Euzebya sp.: one gene and its partners. The protein of the gene in region 1 interacts with the protein of each later gene in a pairwise test. Links are inferred from orthologs where the notes say so. Each region holds a gene or a part of one and is shown in the gene's direction. Other genes may lie near its edges. The genes, in order: groL, aceE and ACEQ2X_RS05450.

What was found.
Region 2: the proteins of groL (region 1) and aceE interact in binary tests that used the Escherichia coli proteins (3 or more experiments, as listed by UniProt). The link is inferred for Euzebya sp. from one-to-one orthologs.
Region 3: the proteins of groL (region 1) and ACEQ2X_RS05450 interact in binary tests that used the Escherichia coli proteins (3 or more experiments, as listed by UniProt). The link is inferred for Euzebya sp. from one-to-one orthologs.

Annotation. Positions count from the first base shown.
Region 1 is NZ_CAXQBR010000074.1:57,269-64,178, forward strand. What follows is about bases 2,199-5,118. They hold groL (chaperonin GroEL), read left to right. Parts: upstream 2,199-2,801; coding sequence 2,802-4,436; downstream 4,437-5,118. Other genes in these bases: groES (co-chaperone GroES), read left to right, coding at 2,476-2,784; ACEQ2X_RS16400 (trypsin-like serine protease), read left to right, coding at 4,604-5,118. Outside these bases: tRNA (adenosine(37)-N6)-threonylcarbamoyltransferase complex transferase subunit TsaD, read left to right, coding at 1-740; ACEQ2X_RS16380 (GNAT family N-acetyltransferase), read left to right, coding at 737-1,600; ACEQ2X_RS16385 (transcriptional regulator), read right to left, coding at 1,604-2,080; more of ACEQ2X_RS16400, read left to right, coding at 5,119-6,481; ACEQ2X_RS16405 (DUF4916 domain-containing protein), read right to left, coding at 6,536-6,910.
Region 2 is NZ_CAXQBR010000104.1:24,002-31,256, reverse strand. The notes cover bases 1,257-4,521. They hold aceE (pyruvate dehydrogenase (acetyl-transferring), homodimeric type), read left to right. Parts: upstream 1,257-1,630; coding sequence 1,631-4,321; downstream 4,322-4,521. Other genes in these bases: ACEQ2X_RS22745 (cell wall-binding repeat-containing protein), read left to right, coding at 4,382-4,521; ACEQ2X_RS22755 (septum formation family protein), read right to left, coding at 1,257-1,383. Also shown: ACEQ2X_RS22765 (DUF1028 domain-containing protein), read right to left, coding at 1-556; ACEQ2X_RS22760 (DUF3039 domain-containing protein), read left to right, coding at 611-913; more of ACEQ2X_RS22755, read right to left, coding at 931-1,256; more of ACEQ2X_RS22745, read left to right, coding at 4,522-6,913; ACEQ2X_RS22740 (MFS transporter), read right to left, coding at 6,889-7,255. UniProt on the Escherichia coli protein: Component of the pyruvate dehydrogenase (PDH) complex, that catalyzes the overall conversion of pyruvate to acetyl-CoA and CO(2).
Region 3 is NZ_CAXQBR010000021.1:45,021-51,992, reverse strand. The notes cover bases 2,440-5,421. They hold ACEQ2X_RS05450 (ABC transporter ATP-binding protein), read left to right. Parts: upstream 2,440-3,578; coding sequence 3,579-4,265; downstream 4,266-5,421. Other genes in these bases: ACEQ2X_RS05445 (catalase), read left to right, coding at 4,514-5,421; ACEQ2X_RS05455 (ABC transporter permease), read left to right, coding at 2,527-3,582. Outside these bases: depupylase/deamidase Dop, read left to right, coding at 1-552; ACEQ2X_RS05475 (septal ring lytic transglycosylase RlpA family protein), read left to right, coding at 549-1,004; ACEQ2X_RS05470 (ubiquitin-like protein Pup), read left to right, coding at 1,040-1,228; ACEQ2X_RS05465 (response regulator), read right to left, coding at 1,436-2,062; ACEQ2X_RS05460 (sensor histidine kinase), read right to left, coding at 2,059-2,385; more of ACEQ2X_RS05445, read left to right, coding at 5,422-6,013. UniProt on the Escherichia coli protein: Part of the ABC transporter complex FetAB, which is probably involved in iron export and enhances resistance to H(2)O(2)-mediated oxidative stress. Probably responsible for energy coupling to the transport system.

The DNA of each region.
Region 1 (6,910 bases):
GCGCCAAGTCGATCGCGCTGGCCCACGACCTGCCGTTCATCGGGGTCAACCACCTCGAGGGCCACGTGTGCGCGACCCAGCTCGAGTACGGGCTGCTCGACCCCCCGCTGCTGGCGCTGATCGTGTCCGGCGGGCACACCAGCCTGGTCCGCCTCGACGCGTCCGGGACGTTCTCCACGATCGGCGCGACGATCGACGACGCGGCCGGCGAGGCCTTCGACAAGGTCGCGCGCTTCCTCGGCCTCCCCTACCCCGGCGGCCCCGAGATCGACCAGCTCAGCCGGACGGGCGACCCGACCGCGATCGCGTTCCCGCGGGCGATGCTGGGCGACGGCACCTACGACTTCTCGATGTCCGGCCTCAAGACGGCCGTGATCCGCGAGCTCCGCCGCCGTGACGCCGCGGACGAGGAGATCGTGCTCAGCGACGTCGCCGCCTCCTTCACCGAGGCGATCGTCGACGTGCTGGTCGCGAAGACCCTCGACGCCGCGGCCGCCGAGGACATCGGCACGGTCACCCTCGTGGGTGGGGTGGCCGCGAACACCCGCCTGCGGGAGGCGATGACCGACGGCTGCGCCCGCACCGGGCGGCGCCTCCTGCTGCCCCAGCCGGTGCTCTGCACCGACAACGGGGCGATGATCGCGGCGGCCGGCTTCAACCGGCTGGTCGCGGGGCAGCGCACGCCGCTGGACCTGGACGCCGACCCCGGCCTGGGGTTCTCGCCGCTCGCCCGCACATGACGACGACCCCCGCCCGCGCGACGGCGCAGCGGCTGCGCCCCGACGACGTCCCCCGCGTGACCGCGGCCCTCGAGTCGGACTTCGGCCGGCTGGGCGCCGGCATGTGGGACCCGCGTCACCACTACCTGCTCGACGCGCTCGACCGCGGTGAGGTCGACCGGTTCGTCGTCTTCGGCGACGACCGCCCCCGCGCCGTGGTCCACCTGGGCCTGACGGGCACCGTCGTCCCGGCCGGCGACCCGGCGGCGGCGGAGGCCCTCGCGCCGTCCATCGACCGGGCCCGCTGGCGGATCCTGATCGGCGACGAGCCCCTCGCCCGCGCTCTGGTCGAGGCGAGCAGCCGGTCGTGGTGGCGGCGCCGGCCGAGCACCCGGGTCCAGCGGCTGATGACGACCGACGCGGCCGGCGTGGCGCCGGGTGCGCCCATCGAGGGCTTCCGCCGCGCCTCCCGGGCGGACCTCGACCTCCTCGAGGACTTCGCCTGCCGCCTCCACGTCGAGGACCGGATGGGCCCGCCGCTGGTCGGCGGGGCGCGCCAGGGCGTCCGCCACCGCATGGCCGAGAGCGTGGACCGCGGCATGACCTGGGTCGTGCAGCGCCACGGGCGGCCGGTGGCGAAGGTCGACCTGTCGCTGCACTCGCTGCGGCGGGGGGCCCAGATCGCCGGCGTCTACGTGCAGCGCGACGTGCGGGGCCGCGGCATCGCCACAGGCATGATCGCGACCCTCGCCCGCGAGCTGCTCGACGGGGGGCTGCCCGTCGTCAGCCTCCACGTCCGCGACGACAACGTCGCGGCCATCGCCGCCTACCGCCGCGCCGGCTTCACCGAGCGCGGCAACTGGATCCTCGCCCTCCGCTGACCGTCAGACCTGTGCCAGGACGCCCTCGTCCTCGAGGCGGATGACGAGGTCCTCGGGGTCGGTGCCGTAGATGACGCTGAGGGCGCGGAGGTCCTCACCCCGTATCGTCAGGACGTTGCCGTTGAAGTCGCCGCGCTGCAGCTGGATCGTGTGCGCGAACCGCGAGACCGGGCGGAGGTCGGGATCGAGATCGGCGCGGGACAGCTTGCGCAGGTCGAGCATGATCTTCGACGCCGCGGAGCTGGCGGTCGACGGCAGGTCCTCCTTCGGCAGCAGCTCGGAGACCGGCACGTTGTAGAACTCGCTGAGCTCGGCCAGCTTGGCGACGCTGACCGCGCGATCCCCGCGCTCGTAGGACCCGACCACGACCGCCTTCCAGCGGCCCCCCGAGACCTCCTCCACCTGCTGCAGCGTCAACCCCTGCTGCTGGCGGATGGCCCTCAGCCGCGCCCCGAGGCGCTTCTGGTAGTCAGTGGCCACGTTCACTTCTCCTCCTGCCGCAGCCCCCGTCGAGGGCTGTGACGATCACGGACCGTGTCGGTCGGTCTCTCTCAGCGTTCAACTCTAACACAGAGTCACGTCCGACAGAAACACGTTCCGTACAGGGTTCTGCGCGCTGGGGGTGGTCGACCGCCCCCTGTCCGGGCGGACGAGGGGCACGGAGGGAACCTGAGCCCGATGCGCTCAAGACGGGGGGACGGCGTTTGCACCGTGGTCCGAGGAGTGCTAACGTGCTCCGTGCTGGCACTCATCGCCAACGAGTGCCAGGGACCCAGACCACGTACATCCCCACGTACACCGACACCTGGAGCCCGGCACCGGCGCACGGTCATCGAACGACCGCGCCGGGTGCGCCGGACAAGGAGGAGCAACACATGGCGACCGCTACCAAGGTTGCACTGAAGCCGCTGGAGGACCGCGTCGTCGTGCAGGCGAACGAGGCCGAGCAGACCACCGCCAGCGGTCTCGTGATCCCCGACACCGCCAAGGAGAAGCCGCAGGAGGGCACGGTCGTCGCCGTGGGCCCCGGTCGCGTCGGCGACGACAACGAGCGGATCCCCATGGAGGTCGCCGAGGGCGACACGATCATCTACTCCAAGTACGGCGGGACCGAGATCAAGCTGGGCGGCGAGGAGTACATCATCCTCAGCGCCCGCGACATCCTCGCCAAGGTCGAGAAGTAGGAAGAGGTAGAGAACACATGGCCAAGCAGCTGAAGTTCCACGAGGACGCGCGCCGCAAGCTCGAGTCGGGTGTCAACCAGCTCGCCGACGCGGTCAAGGTGACCCTCGGCCCCAAGGGCCGCAACGTGGTCCTCGAGAAGAAGTGGGGCGCCCCCACCATCACCAAGGACGGCGTCACCGTCGCGCGCGAGATCGAGCTGGAGGACGCCTACGAGAACATGGGCGCCCAGCTCGTCAAGGAGGTCGCGACCAAGACCAACGACGTCGCCGGTGACGGCACCACCACCGCCACGGTCCTGGCCCAGGCCATGATCAAGGAGGGCCTGCGCAACGTCGCAGCCGGTGCCAACCCGACCATGCTGCAGCGCGGCATGCAGTCGGCCGTCGAGCGCGTCGTCGAGAAGATCGGCGAGCTCGCCCGGGACATCGAGACCCAGGACGAGATCACCAACGTCGCCGCCATCTCCGCCAACAACGACGAGGGCGTCGGCCAGGTCATCGCCGAGGCGATGGACAAGGTCGGCAAGGACGGCGTGATCACCGTCGAGGAGTCCCAGACCTTCGGGCTGGAGCTCGACTTCGTCGAGGGCATGCAGTTCGACAAGGGCTACATCAGCCCGTACATGGTCACCGACACCGACCGCATGGAGGCGGTGTTCGAGGACCCCTACATCCTCATCGCGAACCAGAAGATCGGCTCGGTCCAGGACCTGCTGCCGGTCCTCGAGAAGGTCATGCAGGCCGGCAAGCCGCTGGTCATCATCGCCGAGGACCTCGAAGGCGAGGCCCTGGCGACCCTGGTGGTCAACAAGATCCGCGGGACCTTCCAGTCCGCCGCGGTCAAGGCCCCCGGCTTCGGTGACCGCCGCAAGGCCATGCTGCAGGACATCGCGATCCTGACCGGTGGCCAGGTCATCTCCGAGGAGGTCGGCCTGAAGCTGGACGGCGTCACGCTGGACCTGCTGGGCCGCGCCCGCAAGGTGACGATCACCAAGGACAACACCACGATCGTCGAGGGGAACGGCTCCCAGGAGGACATCGACGGCCGGATCAAGCAGATCAAGGGCGAGATCGACAACACCGACTCGGACTGGGACCGCGAGAAGCTCCAGGAGCGCCTCGCCAAGCTGTCCGGCGGCGTCGCCGTCGTCAAGGTCGGCGCGGCCACCGAGGTCGAGCTCAAGGAGAAGAAGCACCGCATCGAGGACGCCCTGTCCGCGACCCGCGCCGCGGTCGAGGAGGGCATCGTCGGCGGTGGCGGCACCGCGCTCATCCAGGCGGCCTCCGCGCTCGACAAGCTGGACCTCGAGGGTGACTACCTGACCGGTGCGAACATCGTGAAGGCCGCCCTGAGCTCGCCGCTGTACTGGATCGCCACCAACGCGGGCCTCGAGGGCTCCGTCGTGGTCGAGAAGGTCCGCAACCTCGAGCCGGGGCAGGGCCTCAACGCCCTCACCGGCGAGTACGGCGACCTGATCTCCGCCGGCATCGTCGACCCCGCCAAGGTCACCCGGTCGGCCCTGCAGAACGCCGCGTCCATCGCCGGCATCCTGCTGACCACCGAGTCCCTGATCGCTGACAAGCCCGAGCCCAAGGAGGCCGCGGGCGCCGGTGGCGGTCACGACCACGGCATGGGCGGGATGGACTTCTAGGTCCAGCCACCCAGGCACGCACACCTCGAAGGGGCGCCCACCGGGCGCCCCTTCGTCATGTCCGCGAACAGAACCGGAACACGTCATCGACAGGGGGGCGGCCGAGCCGTACCGTCACGCGCTCCGCACGCCGCCCGGCGGCGGACCCTACGCAGTTGGAGGTCCGGTTGAAGCTGTTCAGAACCCTCGCGATCGCGTGCCTGGTGGTGTCCCTCATCACGCCGGCCGCCGCCGCGGACCCCGAGTACCAGATCGTCGACGGCGAGCCGGCCGCCGACGGCGCCTACCCCTGGATGGCCGCGTTCCTCTTCGACGGCGGACAGGGCTGCGGAGCATCGGTCATCGCACCCCAGTGGATCCTCACCGCAGCGCACTGCGTCCTCGACGACCGCGGCCAGCCGGCGGTCTCCGTCGACCAGGTCTCCTTCGCCGTCGACACGACGAACTGGACCGAGGGCGGCCAGGTGCTGACCGCTGCCGAGATCATCGCCCACCCCTCCTACGACCCCCTCACGACCAACAACGACGTCGCGCTGGTCCGGACCAACGAGGCGGCGCAGGTCACCCCGGTCGCCCTGGCGGGCACCGGCGAGGCGGCCCTGGAGGCGCCCCCCACCGTCGCCCGGGTCATCGGCTACGGCGCCCTCGGCACCGACCGCGAGGGGTCCGAGCAGCTGCTCCAGGTCGACGTCGACGTCCGCGACGATGCCGTCTGCGCGCCGTTCTGGCCCCAGTGGGAGGACCTGACCATGCTGTGCGCCGGCAACCCGACCGAGGACTCGGCCGACCCCGGCCGCGACTCCTGCCAGGGCGACTCAGGCGGCCCGCTCTTCGTCGAGCGCGACAGCGGCCCGGTCCAGATCGGCATCGTCTCCTACGGCGGCGAGTGCGGCGTCGGCTCACCCGGCGTCTACGCCCAGGTGTCGACCTTCAGGCAGTGGATCGACGGCATCGTCGGCGGCCAGGTCCAACCCGACCAACCCGACCCCGGCCCGGCCGGCGAGCAGCCCGACGGCGCGGCCGCCGACCCCCTCCGCGTCGGCGGGGACGACCCGGTCGCCAACGCCATCGCCATGTCCCAGCTGATCTTCCAGGGCGACGCGTCCTTCGGCGTGCTCGCCGCCTCGGCGAACTTCCCCGACGCCCTCGGCGGCTCGGCGCTGGCGTCCTACCACGGGCCGCTCCTGTACGTCGACGCCGCCGGGCAGCTCGGACCGGCGACGCTCGCCGAGTTCCAGCGCACCGTCCCCGCCGGCGGGGTCATCTACATCCTCGGGGGCGTGGCCGCGGTCAGCGCCGAGGCCGAGCAGCAGCTCATCGCCGACGGCTTCGAGGTCGTCCGGCTGGGCGGCTCCGGACGCCAGGAGACCGCCCGGCTGGTCGCCGAGGAGGTCATCGCCACCGTCAACGGGGGCGAGGTGCCGCCGTTCGACTCCGTCATCGTCGCCTACGAGGGCAACTGGCCCGACGCGGTAGCCGTCGGCCAGATCTCGGCGTGGTTCGGCATCCCCGTGCTGCTGACCCCGACCGACACCCTCGGCGGCCCCGCCGCGGAGTACCTGTCCACCTACCAGCCGACCACCGTGATGGTCCTCGGCGGCGACGCCGTGATCGGCCAGGCGGTGCGCGACGAGATCGAGGCCATCACCGGCCCCGACACCCTCATCGAGCTGCAGGGCCCGAGCCGGATCGCCACGAGCGCCGACATCACGGTGTTCAACCGCTACGAGCTGTTCCCGCTGAACGCGGAGATCTTCGAGTTCAGCGGCGAGCCGATCACCGAGCCGGAGGTCGTCCTCGCCGTGAACCTGCGGCGCGACGACGCGTTCGCGCACGTGCTCGCCGCCTCCCAGGTCGTCGGCAACGTCGGTGGGGTGTTCGCCCCGCTCGAGGGTGACGGCAGCGCGGTCGAGCAGTCGGTCCTCGACTCCATCTGCGGCCTCGACGCCGAGGTCATCGCCATCGGGAGCACGAGCCTGGTGGCCGACGCCGCCCTCGCGCCGCTCCAGGCCGCCTCCGCCGGCCAGGGGTGCGCCGCGGGCTGACAGGAGCACACGACCCGCTGGGGGCGTCCGCCGGACGCCCCCGGCGCGGTCCTGCTAGGGCAGGCGGCCGACGTGCGCCATCGCGCGGCGGATCAGGATGTCCTGGCCCCCGGACATCTCGGTCGCCACGAGCGGCGACGTGGCGTCCTCGACGGTCAGCCAGGAGAACTCGAGGGCGTCCTGGGAGGGGGCGCACTCCCCGGTGACCGGGACGATGAACACCAGGCTCACCGCGTGCTGGCGGATGTCGCTGAACCCGGTGCGCTCGGGCGTGGGGAAGTACTCGGCGATCGTGAACGGCGCGACCTCCGCCGGGAGGAGCGGGTCGGCCTCCGGCCCGAGGTCCTTGGTCAGGTGGCGCCACAGCGCCTCGCGGACCGTCTCGCCGTACAGCACCCGGCCGCTCACGATCGCGCGTGACACCGAGCC
Region 2 (7,255 bases), on another replicon or contig:
GCAGGTCGACCAGCCGGTCGTGGTTGCCGCCGTACCCGCCGCCGGGCTGGCGCACGACGACGGCGGCCGACTCCATCCCGCGCTTCTCCCCGCCAGCGGCCTGCCCCGCCTCGAGCGCCGCCAGCAGCCGGTGGGCCAGCGGTCGGGCCGTGGCGGCGAGGAACGCCTCTGCCATCGCGTCGACCACCTCCGGCCCGACCAGCACGTTGCCCTGGATCGCGAACCCGGGGCCGACGCGGTGCCCCCGCCAGGCGAAGCAGGCCTCGCCGGTGTGGCTGGCCGCGCGCCCGTCCGCGGCGACCAGGCCCGTCTGGCGCTGGGCGGCCATCGGGTCGTCGACGACCAGGTCGTCGAGGATCGCCTGGGGGTCCTCCCCGGCCTCGAGGCGGTCGAGCGCCCGCGGCCCCACGGTGACGTCCGGGAAGGCCTGGACGGCGCACGCCCCCACCCCGCCCCGCGCCCAGGGCACGAGGTTCCCGACGGCCAGGAACTTCGACTGGACGGCCACCCCGACCTGGTCGCGGTCGGGGTCGGCGGCAGCGATGGAGTAGGTCATGGCCGCTACCGTAGGTGCCCGCAGGCGCGGACTCGACAGCGCCAGGAGGGCCAGATGAGCGACACCCAGACCCCGGTGATCGTCCCCGACGTCGACGAGCTGACGCGGGTCGAGGAGCGCGAGCAGCTCCGCCGCACCGATGACGGCGACCACGACCGCTTCGCCCACTACGTCTGGGGACGCAACCCCCGGGCAAAGGTGACCGAGTCGATGGTCACCGGCGTGCCGATCAAGGCGCTGTGCGGCAAGAAGTGGGTGCCCAGCCGCGACGGGTCCAAGTACCCGGTGTGCCCCGACTGCAAGCGGATCAAGGACCGCATGCAGGGCCGCGGTGGCGGGGACGGCGACGGCGAGTAGCCATCACCCGGGGCCGGCTACTCGCCCGACCCCTCCTTCGAGCCGGTGAGCTGGGCGAAGGTGCCGTCATCCTGCGGCTCGCCGACCAGCAGGCAGACGATCTCGCGGTCATCCGCCTCGGTCCAGGACTCCTCGCCCGGGGTCAGCGCGGTGTAGTAGATGGCCGAGTCGGCGTACGCGGTGCCGACGTAGGGCTCGAACTCGGCTTCGCAGCGCTCGCGGGCGAGCTCGTTCAGCGCGGACTCGCCCGGGTACGCCTCCTCCTCGCCGCCGGGGTGCTGGGGGAGGGCGAAGACCTCGGCGTCGTGGGCCTCCTCGCAATCGACCGACTCGTAGTCGTCGATCTGGGACCCGTCGGGCAGGTTGACGCAGTCACCGATGGTGAAGGCGAGCGCCGAGGGGCTGCAGGCGCCCACGAGGACGGCGAGGGCGAGGAGCAGGCCTGGCAGCAGGCGGCGGGTGGAGCGCATCGGTTCAGGGGTCCCTTCCGGGGTGGACGGTCGTCGCGCGCGAGCGCGTCCGGGGAGGATACGCACCGACGGCTCGACCGCACCGTCCGGCGGGAGCCGCGTCACCGACCTGTCAGCACCGGATCTCCGCGTCCGCACCCCTCGACGGCGTGGCCGCGCCGCATAGGCTCTGGTGCACCGAAACCCGTACGGAGGGCATCACGTGAGCGACATCCACCGCGATCCACAGCGCATCATCACCGATGGGATGCCGACCCAGCTGCCCGACGTCGACCCTGCCGAGACCCGGGAGTGGATCGACTCGTTGGAAGCCGTCGTCAGCCACCACGGGCGGGAGCGTGCGAGGTACCTCATGCTCCGCCTCCTCGAGAAGTCCCGCGAGATCGGCGTCGGCGTGCCCGCGCTCCGCTCGACGGACTACATCAACACCATCCCGCCCTCCCGCGAGCCGGACTTCCCCGGCGACGAGGAGATCGAGCGCCGCATCCGCTCCTACATCCGCTGGAACGCCGCGGTCATGGTGACCCGCGCCCAGCGCCCGGGGGTCGGCGTGGGCGGGCACATCGCGACCTACGCCTCGGCGGCGAGCCTCTACGAGGTCGGCTTCAACCACTTCTTCCGGGGCAAGGACCACGAGGGCGGCGGGGACCAGCTCTTCATCCAGGGCCACGGATCGCCAGGCGTGTACGCGCGGGCGTACCTGGAGGGACGGCTCAGCCAGGAGCAGCTGGACCTGTTCCGCCAGGAGTCGCAGGCCGGCGGCCTGTCGTCCTACCCCCACCCCCGGCTGATGCCGGAGTTCTGGGAGTTCCCGACCGTGTCGATGGGGCTCGGCGCGATCAACTCGATCTACCAGGCGCGCTTCAACAAGTACCTGCACAACCGGGGGATGAAGGACACGTCCGCCCAGCGGGTGTGGGCCTTCATCGGTGACGGCGAGATGGACGAGCCCGAGGCGCAGGGCGCGCTGACCGTCGCCGGTCGCGAGGAGCTCGACAACCTCACCTGGGTCGTCAACTGCAACCTGCAGCGCCTCGACGGGCCGGTGCGCGGCAACGGCAAGATCATCCAGGAGCTCGAGAGCCTGTTCCGCGGCGCCGGCTGGAACGTCATCAAGGTCATCTGGGGCCGCAAGTGGGACCAGCTGCTGTCCCTCGACGTCAACGGCGACCTGGTCGAGCGGATGAACGCCACCCCCGACGGGCAGTTCCAGACCTACACGACCAAGGACGGCCAGTACATCCGGGACCACTTCTTCAACACCCCGGAGCTGGCGCGCATCCTCGACGAGTCCGGCCTGACCGAGTCCGACCTGCCGGTCCTCGACCGTGGCGGACACGACTACCGGAAGGTCTACGCGGCCTTCAAGGCGGCGACCGAGCACACCGGCCAGCCGACCGTGATCCTCGCGAAGACCATCAAGGGCTGGACGCTCGGGCCGGACTTCGAGGCCCGCAACGCCACCCACCAGATGAAGAAGCTGACCCGCAAGGCGCTGACGACCTTCCGCGATCGCCTGCACCTCGACATCTCCGACGCCGACCTCGAGGGCGACCTGCCGCCGTACTACCACCCGGGGGAGGGGTCGGAGGAGATCGACTACCTCCACGAGCGGCGGCGCGAGCTCGGCGGCTACCTGCCCGAGCGCCGCGTCCAGGTGACGGCACCCGACCTGCCGGCGCACTCGGCGTACGAGGAGCTGAAGAAGGGCTCCGGCAAGCAGGAGGTCGCCACCACGATGGCGTTCGTCCGGCTGCTGAAGGACCTCTTCAAGCACGAGGGGATCGGCGAGCGCATCGTGCCGATCATCCCCGACGAGGCCCGCACGTTCGGCATGGACTCGCTGTTCCCGACCGCGAAGATCTACTCGGTCCACGGCCAGACCTACGAGCCCGTCGACCAGGCGATGCTCCTCAGCTACAAGGAGGCGAAGGACGGCCAGATCCTCCACGAGGGGATCACCGAGGCCGGGTCGATGGCGTCGTTCACCGCCGCCGGGTCGGCCTACGCCACCCACGGCGAGGCGATCCTGCCCGTCTACATCTTCTACTCGATGTTCGGCTTCCAGCGGACGGGCGACTCGATCTGGTCCGCGGCCGACCAGCGGTGCCGCGGCTTCCTGATCGGCGCCACGGCAGGGCGGACCACGCTGAACGGCGAGGGGCTGCAGCACGAGGACGGCCACTCGCCGCTGATGGCGCTGACGAACCCGGCGGTCGAGCACTTCGACCCGGCGTTCGCCTACGAGGTGGCCGTGGTCACCGAGGACGGCGTGCGCCGGATGATGGGCGAGGACGCCGAGGACGTCATGTACTACCTGACGGTCTACAACGAGCCGACCCCGCAGCCGCCGATGCCCGAGGGCCTCGACGAGTCCGAGATCCTGGACGGGATCTACCGGTACGCGACGTTCGAGGACGAGCGGTCCCACCGGGCCCAGATCCTGTCGAGCGGGTCGGCGATGCCGGCGGCGCTGAAGGCCCAGCAGATGCTGGGGGAGGACTGGGACGTCGCCGCCGACATCTGGTCGGTGCCGGGTTGGGTGCAGCTGCACCGGGACGGGGTCGCGTGCACCACGACCAACCGCGACCACCCGACTGCTGAGCCGCAGGTGCCCCTCATCACCCGCAAGCTGGGTGAGTCCCGCGGCGGCCCGTTCGTCGCGGTGACCGACTACCAGAAGGCCGTTCCCGGCCTGGTCGAGCCGTTCGTCCCCGGGCCGTTCGGGATCCTCGGTACCGACGGGTTCGGCCGGTCCGACACCCGCGAGGCGCTCCGCCGGATCTTCAGGATCGACGCGGAGTCCGTCGTCGTCGCGGTGCTCCACGAGCTGGCCCTCGCCGGCGAGATCGACGCCGAGATGGTCGCGAAGGCCATCGAGACCTACGACATCGACCCCGACCTCCGCGTCTGGGACGAGCTGCACCGCGCCCGCTAGGGCGTGGTGCAGCGCTGAGGCCGGGGGGGCGAACCGGGCTGCCTCACGAGGTCCTCTGCCATGCGACGTCGACTGCTCGCCCTCCTCGCCGTGCTCGCCTGCACGGCGGCCCTGGCCCCCGCCGCGGGGGCGGCCACCACGACCACGACCGACACCACCTCGATCGTGAAGGACGACGACCCGATCTCGAACGCCGAGATCGCCGTGCTCCTCAGCGAGGCGACGGACTTCCAGTCCGTCGACACCGTCGTGATCGGCCGGGACGACGAGTTCGCCGACTCGCTCGCGTCGGGCGTCCTGCAGGCCGACAGCCCGCTGCTGCTGGTGCCCCGCAACGGCCCGGTGCCCGCTCGGGTCCTCGCCGAGCTGACCCGCCTGGGCCCCTCGCGGGTCATCCTGCTGGGCGGTGAGAGCGCGCTCGCCCCGGCGGTCGCCGACGAGCGGGCCGCCGAGGGCTTCGCCGTCGAGCGCCGCGCCGGCGGCTCGCGCTTCGAGACCGCGGTCGCCGTCGCGGCCACGGACGCCCCTGAGGCCGACACCGTGATCCTCGCGCGGGCGTTCCCGTCCGAGGGGGCGACCGACCCGACGCAGGGGTTCGCCGACGCGCTCGCGGCGGGCGGCATGGCGGCGGAGAACCGCTGGCCGGTGCTGCTGACCGAGACCGAGCGCCTGACGGGTTCGACGCGCCAGCACCTGCTCGACGCGGGCATCCGCCAGGTCGAGATCATGGGCGGCACCGCGGCGATCAGCGACGCGGTGGAGGCCGAGATCCGCGCCATGGGCATCACCACCGAGCGGCTCGCCGGCCCGGACCGGGCCTCGACGGCCGCCGCCGTCGCGGAGAAGCGCGGCGCGCCCACGGCGGCCGACGCCGCCCAGGTGCTGCTCGTCGAGGGGCAGGGGGCGGACGCGTGGGCCGGCGGGTTCGCCGCCGCCGCGCACAGCGCGCTCAACGACGCCCCGATCGTCCTGGCCGCCGGTGACGCGCTGCCGCCCGCGACCACCGCGTTCCTGTCCGGCGCCGGCTTCGCGGTCGACACCGATGACGTCGCGGGCTTCCCCGTGCTGACCTGCGTCACGGCGCCCGGCGTCTGCGAGGACGCCCGCGTCGCCCTGGACCTGCCGCCGGCGGTCGAGATGGTGTTCACGCCCGCGGAGGGCGCGGTCGTGTCGAGCGGCCAGACGGTCCGGGTCGCGCTGCCCGGCAGCACGGCGTCCTCGGTGACCGCGGCCGGCAGCTGCCTCGCGGAGCCCGTCGAGGTGCCGGTGTCCGGTGGCGTGGTCGACGTGGTCATCACCGCCGCGAGCGAGGGCTGCGGCCTCGACATCAGCGTCGAGCTGCCGAACGGGGCGGTGCAGACGACCACGGCCACCTATGGCGTGTCCGACCTGTCCCTCGTGTCCCTCGGTGCCGACGGCACCGCCGCCGGCGGGGACTACCCGGCCATCTCGGCTGACGGGTCGCTGATGGCCTTCGTGTCCGACGGCGAGGTCGTCGAGGGCGAGTCCGACGGTCTGCGGCACGTCTACGCGGTCCGCCAGACGCCGGCGGGCCGGGAGGTCACGCTCGTCGACGTCGACGCGGACGGCCAGCCCGCCGCCGCCGGCATCACCTTCAGCGACGGCCCGCCGAACGTCGCGAGCGCCGGGTACGTGGTCTTCACCTCACCGGACACGGGCCTCGACCCCGACGCCCCCGGCGGCGGGTTCCTCACCTCCGGGTACGTCCACGACCTGTCGGACGGCTCGGTCGAGCTGGTCTCCTACGACCTGGACGGCACGCCGATCAGCAAGCCGTCGAACATCGACATCTCCGACGACGGCACGGTCGTGTCCTACCGGGGCCAGTTCTCCGGCGCGTCGGGGTTCGGCATCCTGTGGCACGACCGCACGACCGGGGAGACCGGCGCGGTGACCCTGCCCGACGGCACCCCGTTCGGCGACGGCAGCGGGGTCGGCACGCCGGCGCTGAGCGACGACGGCTCGACCATCGCCTTCTACACCGACCTGCCCCTGATCGACGCGGACACCGATGAGGGCACCGACGTCTACACCTACGAGATCGCGAGCGGCACCCTCGAGATCGCCTCCGTCGCGACCGGCGGCGCGCAGACGTCGACCGAGGACTTCAACGACGCGGGGCGGCTGGGGATCAGCGCCGACGGCCAGGTCGTCGTGTTCGCGACCGACGCGACGGGTCTGGCCGAGGGTGACGAGGCCCCGGACGCCGACGTCTACGTCCGCGACCGTGCAGCCGACCAGACCCGGGCCATCAGCGTCGACGACGCCGGGGTGCCCACCGGCGGCGCGAACCGCCCGACGGTCAGCCCGGACGGCAGCTGGGCGGCGTTCTCCACCGGCGCGGCGCCCCGAGGTCCCGGTGACGGCGCCTGCGGCACCGTGCGGGTCGACCTGGCGACCGGCGACGCCGAGCGCGTCGACGTGGGTCCCGTCGTCGGGGCCAACAACTGCCCCGGCCGGGTCCAGGTCGCCGATGACGGCTCGGTCCTGTTCGACACCATCTCGTCGTTCAGCCTCCTCGACGGCGAGGACGTCGACCCCGACGTCTACCTGGCCGCCCCCGCCGAGTAGGTCGCTCCGGGTCGCCGCCGCTCGAGGTGGCGGCGGCCCGGGCCCACGGCCAGGACCGCCGCGAGCGCCACGCCGACGCCGAGCAGGCCGACGAGGGACCCGATGAAGTCGGTCCCGTCGCTGACGGCGGCCATGACGAGCGGGACGCCGAAGCCGAGGTACGCGACCGCGTAGAACGTCGACGTCAGCGCACCGCGGGCGTCTGCGGCGGCCAGCAGCTGGGTGGCGCCGAGGCCGGACGCGAGGGTCAGCCCGTACCCGCAGCCGAGCAGCACCGCGGCCGGCAGCAGCAGCCAGGGGGCGTCGAGCAGGATCCCGATGAGCCCCACCGCGACGCCGACC
Region 3 (6,972 bases), on another replicon or contig:
CACTACCTCGAGTGGGCCCAGAAGTGGGTCGAGACCCGGGATGCCCCGGACTGGGCTCCGGCCCTGCTGCGGACCTGGGAGCGGATCCTGACCACGCTCGAGGACGACCCGATGTCCCTCGACGGCGTGGTCGACTGGGTCACCAAGTACCGGATCATGCAGCGCTACGTCGAGCGGGACGGCCTGTCCTGGGACGACGGGAAGCTGAAGCTGATCGACATCCAGTACCACGACGTGCGGCGGGACAAGGGGCTGTACAACCGCCTCGTCGCGACCGGCCGCTGCGAGACCCTGGTCGCCGAGGACGAGGTGCGCGCGGCGGTCACCACCCCGCCGGAGGACACCCGGGCCTGGTTCCGCGGCCGCTGCCTCGAGAAGTTCCGGGACGCGGTGACCGCCGCCGGATGGGACTCGATGATCTTCGACGTGGGCGGGGAGACCCTCCAGCGGGTGCCGATGATGGATCCCGGCCGGGGGACCAGGGCGATGACCGGTGCGCTGATCGACGGCGCCGACACCGCCCGCCAGCTGCTCGACCAGCTGCAGGGGTGACCCGGACCCGGCTGACGGCGCGCGGGCGGTTCGTGGTCGCGTTGCTCGCCGCGTTCCTGCTGGTCGGGGCCGCCCGCGTGGTGGGCGGTGGCGATCCAGCGCGGACCCTGGTGCGGGCCGGGGTGGGGGAGAAGGCTGTCGTCGTCCAGACGCTCCAGGGCGAGGCCACCTGGTACGGGCCGGGCCTGCCCGCGGACGCGGTGACCGCGTCGGGGTCGCCGTTCGACCCGACCGCGCTGTCCGCGGCGCACGGCAGCCTCGAGTTCGGGACCCAGGTGCGGGTCACCCGCCCGGAGACCGGCGCGTCGGTCGTGGTGACGGTCGACGACCGCCTCCCCGACGGCGGGCCGGGGAGGATCGACCTGACCCGCGCGGCGGGGGAGCGGCTGGGCATCATCGAGGCCGGCCGCGCCCCGGTGACCCTGGAGGTGCTGGCACCGGCGGGCCAGTAGACTCCCGGTGACGTCAGACCCCCCAGGAGGCTGCGATGAGCGACGGCGGACAGGTCCGCAAGCAGAAGGGCAAGCAGACCGAGGAGCAGGAGTCCACGGTCGAGCAGGACGCCCCCGAGGTCGACACCTCCGACGTGGACGACCTGCTGGACGAGATCGACGGCGTCCTCGAGGAGAACGCCGAGGAGTTCGTCAAGAACTACGTCCAGAAGGGCGGCCAGTAGCGCAACCGGCCGGCCCGGAGATGTCGCCGGGTCGCCGTCGCGGGATCGACGTACCGTCGAAGACCGGGCTTATCGAGGCCCCAGGTGAGGGCAGAGGACCCACCAGGCTCCGTGTGCTCCTCGTGGACCCGTAGACGTGCCACGTGGTGGGGTTCATCCATGACGCGACCGCGGCGTCCGCGGCCTGTCGTCACGGTGGTGCGGTGGTCAGCGCAGTCTGATCAGCCCTCGGTCGACCGCGGCTGCGACGGCGGCGGTGCGGGTGTCGACGTCGAGCTTGGCGAAGATGTGGACCAGGTGGGTCTTGACGGTGGCTTCGCTGATGTGCAGCCGGCGGGCGATCGCCCGGTTGCCGAGCCCCTCGGCGACCGCGTCGAGCACCTCGAGCTCCCGGGTGCTCAACGCGTCGCGTGGGGGCTGGCGGACGCGGTCCACCAGCCGCGACGCGACGGTCGATGCCAGCACGGTCTCTCCCGCCGCCGCCGAGCGGATCGCGTCGAACAGCTCCTCGGGCGGGGCGTCCTTCAGCCGGTAGCCGACGGCGCCTGCCTCTAGCCCGGACAGGATGTCAGCGTCGGTGTCGTAGGTCGTGAGGATGATGACCCGTGGCGACGCGTCGAGCTCGGTGAGCCGTCGGGTGGCGGCTGCGCCGCCGATGCCCGGCATCTGCAGATCCATCAGCACCACGTCGGGCAAGTCGAGCACCGCCCGTCCGACGGCCTGCTCGCCCGTGGCGGCCTCACCGACCACCGCGAGGTCGGGCTGGCTGTCGATCACGGCCCGCAGTCCGCTGCGGACGACGGGATGGTCATCGACGATCAGGATCCGGATCACTCGGGCCTCCGGGGGATCGCAGCCATCACCGCCGTGCCCTCGCCGCGGGCGCTCTCCACGACGAGCGTTCCCCCGACGTCGCGGAGCCGCTCGCGCATGACCTGCAAGCCGAACCCCGACCCGTCGGCGCGGGCCCGGACGGCGTCGGGGTCGAACCCGACGCCGTCGTCGACCACGTCGAGCGCGGTGCAGTCGTCGAGGTAGGACAACGTCACCCGCACGTCGTGGGGGCGCCCGTGGGTCGTCGCGTTCGCCAACGCCGACTGCGCGACACGGAGCAGCGCGAGCTCGTGGGCGACCGGCAGGCGCTGGGGCTGGCCCACCACACGGAAGTCGACGTCGACGCCGCGGGCGGCCGCGGTCCTCCGGTCGAACCATCGTTGCCGACGACCCCATCCGACGATGGATGGCGCCGCTCACGACGGCGTCGAGCATCGGTGCGGAAGCGTCGGAGGAGGCAGATGATGTTCGTCGGCTTGCGCGATCTGTGGTTCGCCCGAGGTCGGTTCGCGTTGATGACCACGGTCGTGGCGCTGGTCGCCCTGCTCGTCGTCATGCTGTCGGGCCTGACCGCCGGGCTCGGTGCGGAGAACACCTCCGCCATCGCGGGCCTTGACGCCACCCACATCGTGTTGCAGGACACCAGCGACGGGCCCTCGTTCGAGCAGAGCCGATTCGGCGCTGCAGCGGTGGACGCCTGGGCATCGCGACCACGGGTGGCCGCGGCTGCACCGCTCGGCATCAGCCGCGCCAACCTGACGACTGGCGACACCGACATCGGCGTGGTCCTGTTCGGCGTCGATCCGGCCGACGCCGCGGCACCCGCGAGCTTGGACCACGACACCACGGTCGTGGTGCCACGCAGCCTCGCCGACGACCACGACCTCGCCGTCGGCGACCACGTCGCGATCGGTGACACGGCCCTGACCGTGGCGGGCACGACCGACGACGCGTCGTTCTCCCACTCGCCCGTGGTGTGGGTCGACCTGTCGGACTGGAACCGGCTCGCCGGCGCCCACGGTGCCGTCACCGCGATCGCCCTCGACGCACCCGACGGCCTGGACGGGGTCGCCCCGGTCGCCGGGACCACGGTCCAGTCCGTGGGCGACAGCTTCTCCGCGATCGGCAGCTACGCGGAGGAGAACGGGTCGCTGCAGATGATCCGCGGGTTCCTCCTGGTCATCTCGGCTCTCGTGATCGGTGCCTTCTTCACCGTGTGGACGATGCAGCGACGCCACGACATCGCGATCCTCAAGGCGATGGGCGCCTCGACGCGGTACCTGCTCGGCGACGCCCTCGGCCAGGCCGTCATCGTGCTGACCACCGCTGCCGTGGTCGGGGGTGGCATCGGGTACGGCATCGGCCGTCTGGTCTCGAGCACCGTCCCGTTCGTCTCCACGGCCACCACCACCGTGGCACCGCTGCTCGCCCTCGTGGTGATCGGCCTGCTCGGCGCGGTCGTGGCCGTGCGCTCCATCACCACCGTCGACCCGCTGACCGCCCTGGGGGCCAACCGATGACGCTGACGATGACCGACATCACCCTCACCTACGAGGACGGCGACGCCACCCTGACCGCTCTCGACGGCATCGACCTCTCGGTGGACGCCGGCGAGTTCGCCGCCGTGGCCGGCCCGTCCGGTTCGGGCAAGTCGAGCCTGCTGGCCGTCGCCGGCACCTTGCTGCGCCCGCAGTCCGGCACCGTCACGATCGCCGGGACCGACGTGACCGCTCTCGACGACGCGACGCGCACCGCGGTCCGCGCGGACCGCATCGGGTTCGTGTTCCAGGGCGTCAACCTGTTGGTCTCGCTGACCGCCGTCGATCAGCTGCTCGTCGGCGTCCACCTGCGCGGAGGGAACCCCCGCGCTCGACGCGCCGACGCGGTCGAGCTGCTCACCGAACTCGGTCTGGCCTCCAAGATCGACCGGAGACCCCACCAGCTGTCCGGCGGCGAACGCCAACGCGTCGGCATCGCCCGCGCGCTGATCAACCGCCCCCACGTGCTGCTGGTCGACGAACCCACCTCGGCGCTCGACCACGACCGCGGCAGCCAGATCGTGAACCTGCTCTCCCGGCTGACCCACCGCCACGGCGTCGCCACCCTCATGGTCACCCACGACCGCAGCCAGCTCGATCACGTCGACACCGTCCACCACCTCGTCGACGGCCACCTGCAGGCCGTCGCATCGGCTGTTCCGTGACCGACGCCGTGGCGTCCGCACCCGACGCGTGGCGTCGCGGGTCGCGACGGGCACGCGGCACGTCGAGATGTGATCGACCGGTGGCGGCGGGCGGTCATCGCGGTGGCGCGCACGGGAGTGGCGCCGCTTGCTACTGTCGGGTCGGGTACAGGACACCGCGGCCAGACCGTTGCGAGCCACCCCGGTCAGGGGCCATGACCCGTGTGCGGGCGATGTGAGGGTGGCCGGTCACCCACAGGAGGAGAGCGATGTCCGGCTCTGAGGTTCGTCCCGATGGTCGGTCCACCACTGGTTCGGGGGCGCCGGCCCCCAGCGACCGCAACTCGCTGACGGTCGGCACCGACGGCCCACTGCTCCTGCACGACGTGCACTTCCTCGAGCAGATGGCGCACTTCAACCGCGAGAAGGTGCCCGAGCGCCAGCCCCACGCCAAGGGTGCCGGCGCCTTCGGCACGTTCGAGGTCACCGAGGACGTCTCGCAGTTCACGCGGGCCGCCCTGTTCCAGCCGGGCGCCTCCACCGACATGCTGATCCGCTTCTCCACCGTGGCGGGCGAGATGGGGAGCCCCGACACCTGGCGCGACGTGCGCGGCTTCTCGATCAAGTTCTACACCTCCGAGGGCAACTACGACCTGGTCGGCAACAACACGCCGATCTTCTTCGTCCGCGACCCGATGAAGTTCCCCCACTTCATCCGCAGCCAGAAGCGCCTCCCCGACTCCGGCCTGCGCGACAACCACATGCAGTGGGACTTCTGGACCCTCAACCCCGAGTCGGCGCACCAGGTCACCTACCTGATGGGTGACCGCGGCCTGCCGCGCACCTGGCGGCACATGGACGGCTTCGGCTCCCACACCTTCATGTGGGTGAACGCCGGCGGCGAGCGGTTCTGGGTGAAGTACCACTTCAAGACCGACCAGGGCTGGCAGACCCTCACCAACCAGGAGGCCGCCGACCTGGCCGGGTCCGACGCCGACTTCCACCGGCGCGACCTGTTCGAGTCGATCGCGCGGGGCGACCTGCCCTCGTGGACGCTCAAGGTCCAGGTGATGCCGTACGAGGACGCCAAGGACTACCGGTTCAACCCCTTCGACCTCACCAAGATCTGGCCCCAGGGCGACTACCCCCTCATCCCGGTCGGGACGATGCGGTTGAACCGGAACCCGGAGAACTTCTTCGCCGAGATCGAGCAGGCGGCGTTCTCACCGGGGAACGTGGTCCCGGGCATCGGCCTGTCGCCGGACAAGATGCTCCTCGGCCGGGCGTTCGCCTACAACGACGCCCAGCGCAACCGGATCGGCACGAACTTCCACCAGCTGCCGGTCAACCGCCCCCGCGTCGAGGTCAACTCCTACCTCTTCGACGGGCAGATGGCATACGAGCACTCGGGCAGCCAGCCCGTCTACGCCCCGAACTCCGCAGGCCGTGCGTGGGCCGACGGCGACGCCACGCCCGAGGAGTCGTGGGCGGTCGACGGCGACATGGTGCGCGCCGCCTACACCCTGCGTCGCGACGACGACGACTTCTCCCAGCCGGGGACGTTGGTGCGCGAGGTGTTCGACGACGGCGCCCGGGACCGGCTCGTCGAGCAGGTGAGCGGTTCCCTGCTGGGTGGCGTGCGCGGCGAGGTGCTGGATCGCGCCGTCGGCTACTGGACGAGCATCGACAGCGAGGTCGGCAAGCGCATCGAGGAGGTCGTGCGCCGCGACGCCGCCCCCGAGCCCGTCCCCGGCATGGGCGAGGGCTGATCCGGGAGCGGCCCGTCGCTCTGTCGTCGCCCTGAAGAGGTCGAGCTCGATCTCGTAGGACGGCTCGGGACGCTTGAACAGGTACTCGCCGTTGCGGATCGACGCCAGCACGCTCGCGCGCTGGCGGACGGCTTCGAACGGCGAGTCCGCGTCCAGCACCAGGAAGTTGGCGGGCTTGCCCTCCTCGATGCCGTACTGGTCCTCGACGTTCAGCGTCTTCGCGCCGTTGTAGGTGATCAGGTCCAAGCACCGGTCCAGCTCGTCGAAACGACATGGTCTGGGCCAGGTGGATGCCGTTGTCGAGGATGTTCATCATGTTGCCGTTGCCCGCCGGGTACCACGCATCGTTGATCGAGTCCTGCCCGAAGCAGACGTTGATGCCGCTCGCCCACATCTCCTTCACCCGCGTGAGACCCCGCCGCCTCGGATAGGTGTCCTGGCGTCCCTGCAGGTAGGCGTTCTCGGTGGGGTTGGCGATGAAGTTCAACCCGGACCTCTGGAACAGGCCCCTCATGCGGAATGCGTAGGCGTCGTCGGCCGAGCCGAAGGAGCAGGTGTGGCTGGCGGTCGAGCGGGTGCCGATCCCCGCGGTCATCACCAGGGCGTTGAGCAGCTCGACGAAGCGGCTCATCGGGTCGTCGGTCTCGTCGCATCCGCAGGCCCTCCTCCACGAGCTCGTCGCCGCGGTCGAAGGCGTCATGCCCTCCTGCGGGAAGGCGACGATCTGGATGGTGACGTTGTCCTCCAGCTGCTCGCGGATCTCGAGCATCGCCGTCAACCCGGTCAGCTCGGAATCCGTCACACGTCGATGTGGGTGCGGATGAACTGGACGCCGTGGGACACCTCCTCGCGGATGCCCTTCAGCGCCCGCTCCTTGGCGTCCTCCAGTGTCTGGGTCTTCTTCACGTGGTGCCAGCGCTCGATGCCCTCGAACAGCGTGCCGCTCGTGTTCGCGGCGC